One region of the Virgibacillus sp. JSM 102003 genome, then DNA from elsewhere that is predicted to be linked to it. Evidence: a T-box and tRNA genes for the amino acid it is inferred to sense, from the RefSeq annotation. Region 1 holds a T-box; the other holds one or more tRNA genes.
What was found. The T-box of region 1 lies ahead of lysS (lysine--tRNA ligase). A T-box ahead of a tRNA ligase gene usually reads a tRNA of that ligase, here a tRNA-Lys.
Positions count from the first base shown of each region.

Region 2: it encodes a tRNA-Lys, which carries the amino acid that the T-box ahead of lysS (lysine--tRNA ligase) is inferred to sense. The anticodon was not compared.

Region 1 is NZ_JBHFQH010000002.1:54,039-56,300, reverse strand. It holds gene lysS (lysine--tRNA ligase) at 1-889, opposite strand, end outside; T-box leader at 981-1,251, opposite strand; gene ACE1TG_RS02625 (DJ-1/PfpI family protein) at 1,434-2,057, opposite strand.
Region 2 is NZ_JBHFQH010000028.1:11,267-13,528, forward strand. It holds gene ACE1TG_RS19485 (hydroxymethylglutaryl-CoA reductase, degradative) at 1-1,063, opposite strand, end outside; tRNA gene ACE1TG_RS19490 (tRNA-Lys) at 1,267-1,339, opposite strand; tRNA gene ACE1TG_RS19495 (tRNA-Gln) at 1,384-1,454, opposite strand; tRNA gene ACE1TG_RS19500 (tRNA-Tyr) at 1,472-1,556, opposite strand; tRNA gene ACE1TG_RS19505 (tRNA-Thr) at 1,596-1,671, opposite strand; tRNA gene ACE1TG_RS19510 (tRNA-Val) at 1,837-1,912, opposite strand; tRNA gene ACE1TG_RS19515 (tRNA-Glu) at 1,953-2,027, opposite strand.

The sequences.
Region 1 (2,262 bases):
TCGTTTGCCCTTGTAAGGTAATGGTAGTTGAATTGAAAGTTTGATCCAGAATAAATAGAACCATATCACGCATTAGTTTCATTGTATCCTCATAGCTCCAGTATGCCGCATACCCTTCAACCATTGTAAATTCTTGAAGATGTTGAGGACTAAGCCCTTCATTTCTAAAACACTTAGCAAACTCAAATACTTTGGTAAACCCACCCACAATTAACCTTTTTAAATAGGTCTCCGGGGCAATTCGTAAATTTAATTCAGTTTCCAAAGCGTTATGATAGGTCCTAAAAGGACTAGCAATTGCACCCGAGGAAGTATGCTGTAAGATTGGCGTTTCTACTTCCAAGAAATTTTGGTCCTCAAAGAATCTGCGAATTGATCGTACCATTTTAATTCTAGCTAACATTCGATTTTGAGTATCATTTGTCATCATTAAATCTAAGTACCGCTGTCTATATCGAAGTTCAACGCTGCTTAACCCATGCCACTTTTCTGGAAGAGTTCGTAATGCCTTCCCAAGAAATACGTAGTTTTCAATACGTAATGTTTTCTCGTTTGTTTTAGTCGTATACATACGTCCTTCAACACCAATAAAATCACCAATGTCTAACAAAGTATGAAATTGACTAAATGATTCTTCTCCGATCTCTTCCTTTTTCAAAAGAAGCTGTAAAATTCCTTGTATGTTTGATATCGTAATAAAACTCAATTTGCTGAAGCTTCTAATACTCATTATTCTTCCGGCAACCCGAACATCCGAGATTCCATCCTCAATGAGAGAAGCTTCATTAAGTTCATAATTTATAGCGAATTTTTCAGGATATACCGTGATTCCTTGAGATCTTATAGTATCTAATTTCTCTATTCTATAATTAGTTTGTTCGCTATTCATTTCTTTCACTCCATTCTTTTCGTTAGTTTATTGGGTCTCACATAATACGAATTTAAACGACAAAAAAACTCTCACCCCCAAGATTATTCATCTTGAGGACGAGAGTTATTAGCTTCGTGGTACCACCTCAGTTTGTTGATATGTTACCAAATCAACCTTGTCGGGTACGATAATTTTTTGAAAATTGATTATACCCTATCTCTTTAACGGGAGATCCCGTCGCAGTATCACTAAGAAATACGATCTTAGATCCGTGCGAAGCTCCAAGCCTTTTTTCATTAAGATTATTATTACTCCTTTCCACCTGCAGGAGCTCTCTAAAAATAATTAATCAAAATTACTCTTCTCTTCACAGCCTATATTCCAGATTAAATAATTGTAAAAATTGTAGCAAAATTAAATGATTTAGTCAATTGTAATTTATAGACCCTATTTTATTCTTGTAAACAATCATGTCAGTTAGCTTAATGCTTTATACATTCTTTAATATTGCTGAACAAGGGTGCAGTTCCAATTTTAAGGAAAGCGTCATTTAATAAAAAATCTATAATATAAATTCGATAGTCTTAGCAGTTCTATTAGCAGTAGATTCTCCCAAGATTTGTTCAACAAGATATAGTGCCATATTAATTCCTGAAGAAACTCCACCAGAGGATATGATGTTACCATCCTGTACAACTTTTCTGTCGGATAAGACTTGAATATCAGGATACTTTTCTCGAAGCATTTTCAATGCTAAATGGTGGGTAGTTACCTTCTTTCCATCTAATAAACCAGTTTCACCTAATATGTATGCTCCAGTGCAAACTGAACATAAGTATTCAATGTTTTTATGAGTATTAATCCAATCTATTATCTTCTGGTTTTTAGCGATAGCTTGCACTGCTCTTAAAGGACCTCCTGGAATTATTAGAATATCTAATTCAGGACTTAGATCAATGCTAAAATCAGGTTCTACTTTTATCCCGGAATGAGTTACAATTTTCATTCCCTTTTCTGTTATAGTATATACTTCGAATGGTCTCGTTGGTAATAAATGCTTTTTGTAAAGGGTTAATGCTTGTTCGGCTTTACTTTTAACTGTTAATGACAAAATCTCAGCGGGACCAGCAAAATCTAAAATATCTACATAATCAAACAGTAATATTCCAACCTTTAGCTTTTTCATTTACTTAGCTCCTTTATTCGAAACTACTATACTCCCCATTTGTTTGAGTGTAATCGTTACAGACTTTTTTTAACATAAAGATTCAGAACACCTTATAAAATCAAGATAAATCCATTATTACTTCCTAACCAAATAAATCCAGAGGTAGGATACATAATATCATCTACAAATATGCGACCAGAATTCTGAAATCATCCGTTTCCTC
Region 2 (2,262 bases), on a different contig from region 1:
GCTCCTGTGCTGAATCAACGTCTAAAATTTTATATGCAAGTTTAGAAATTGGGTGAACATGGGTCGAACCGCCTACAGTCCCGACAGACATAGGGAGTTCTAATTCACCAACTAAATTTCCGTCCTCATCCTTCGACCATTCTGTCATCGAACTATATTTCCCGAATCTAGCTGCGTGCGCATGGGCCCCAGCTTCAACAGCACGCCAATCATTACCGGTTGCAATAACGATGGGGTCAATACCATTCATTATCCCTTTATTGTGGGTAACAGCGCGATAGGGGTCCGATGCGGCAAACTCATAGGCATGAATAACGCCATCACGCACTTCTTCACCAGTGTAACTGCCTGTCTGTAATAATTCAGGTGGAATAACGCAACGCGCACGTGCAAGACAACGATCTGGATAATTAGAAAGGATCCGTAAATATACTTTCCCTTCCGTAATAGTCTCAACTGTCGGAGCAAGTGACTCAACCATTGTGTTAATGATATTTGCCCCCATTGCGTCACAAGTATTTATATAAACGTGAAGAATAAGCATTTGACCATATTTTGAGTCTGACTCTTCATTTAATACTCTAACTTCTAGATCTTCTGCACCACCCCCCCTAGCTACTAAACTGGGGTATGCGGCATTAGCATCAGCAATCAATGCATCTTTTTCCTTTAAAACAGCCTCTTTCGCTGCTTTAAAATCCGGACAGCCTACCACTTGAATTTGACCAATCATAACGCGATCTGTCGCCTCTGTAGTAAACCCGCCAGCATTTCTGACAGTTTTTGCAATGTAGCTTGCTGAAGCAACAACAGATGGTTCTTCAATTGCCATTGGTATTACATATTCTTTCCCATTAATTAAAAAATTCAATCCTAATCCTAATGGAAGCGGAAAAGTCCCGACTACGTTTTCTATCATTTTATCCGCCGTGTCAGTTGGAAGAGGTTCGTTTGAAAACAAATAATCTTTTTCTTCATCAGTGAACGTGTCCATCGTAGTCAACAACTGTCTGCGTTCCTCAACAGTCATATTGTAAAAACCAGGGAATCTAGAAGTTTTCATACCATCTCATCCTTTTAACTAGCATAATTTATATATGTCAAATTGTTCATTTTTTTATTAATGATTAAATTACTGTATCTATTATGTAAAAAAACAGTACAAAATGCAAATAAACAAGGTTGTTGGTAATCATAACGACCTTGTTTATCTGCTATTATAATATGTGTTATGTATTTACGCTAGTGTTTTTTCATATAAATTGATGAGCCATGGAGGATTCGAACCTCCGACCCTCTGATTAAAAGTCAGATGCTCTGCCAGCTGAGCTAATGGCTCATATAAGGAATGTTTCCCGAAATACCTCATAAAATAAAAAAAGGCTGGGCTACCAGGATTCGAACCTAGGATCACGGGATCAAAACCCGATGCCTTACCGCTTGGCTATAGCCCAATTAATTAAGTATATTATGGTGGAGGGGGAGAGATTCGAACTCCCGAACCCTGAGGGAGCGGATTTACAGTCCGCCGCGTTTAGCCACTTCGCTACCCCTCCATATTTTAACTACATTTCTATAAATTATACATAAAAAAATGGTGCCGGCCAGAGGAATTGAACCCCCAACCTACTGATTACAAGTCAGTTGCTCTGCCAATTGAGCTAGACCGGCATATATTTAGATAGTGTTAATTGTCTTGATGTGCTTTTCAGTTTGTGTGCTCGTCGTGTTGCATGTCTTTTCGGCGATGCCGCACTCCTCGCAAACCTGCACATGGTAGATTACTCGGTGAAGCTAACGGCTTGCTCTGCCAATTGAGCTAGACCGGCATATAAATGGTGGAGGATGCAGGGCTCGAACCTGCGACCCCCTGCTTGTAAGGCAGGTGCTCTCCCAGCTGAGCTAATCCTCCTATGTAATATCTTGGGGTGCTGACTATTAAAAGAATAAAATGGTGACCCGTACGGGATTCGAACCCGTGTTACCGCCGTGAAAGAGCGGTGTCTTAACCACTTGACCAACGGGCCTTACAATGGTTTATGTAATAAAGTTATTACACATTTTAGATGCACTTATGCAGTAAGAAAACATTTATTATTTCTGATTTCCAAAAAGGATTGTCATAAACTGACGAATTTTATTATATACAGATTAAGCATCTTTGTAAAGGGGAAAAAGGAATTCTTTATTTTCAAATACTTTTGATACCAATATAATGGGAATTAGGCCATGATTTTAGCAGTTGAGAAAGTATAAATCCTT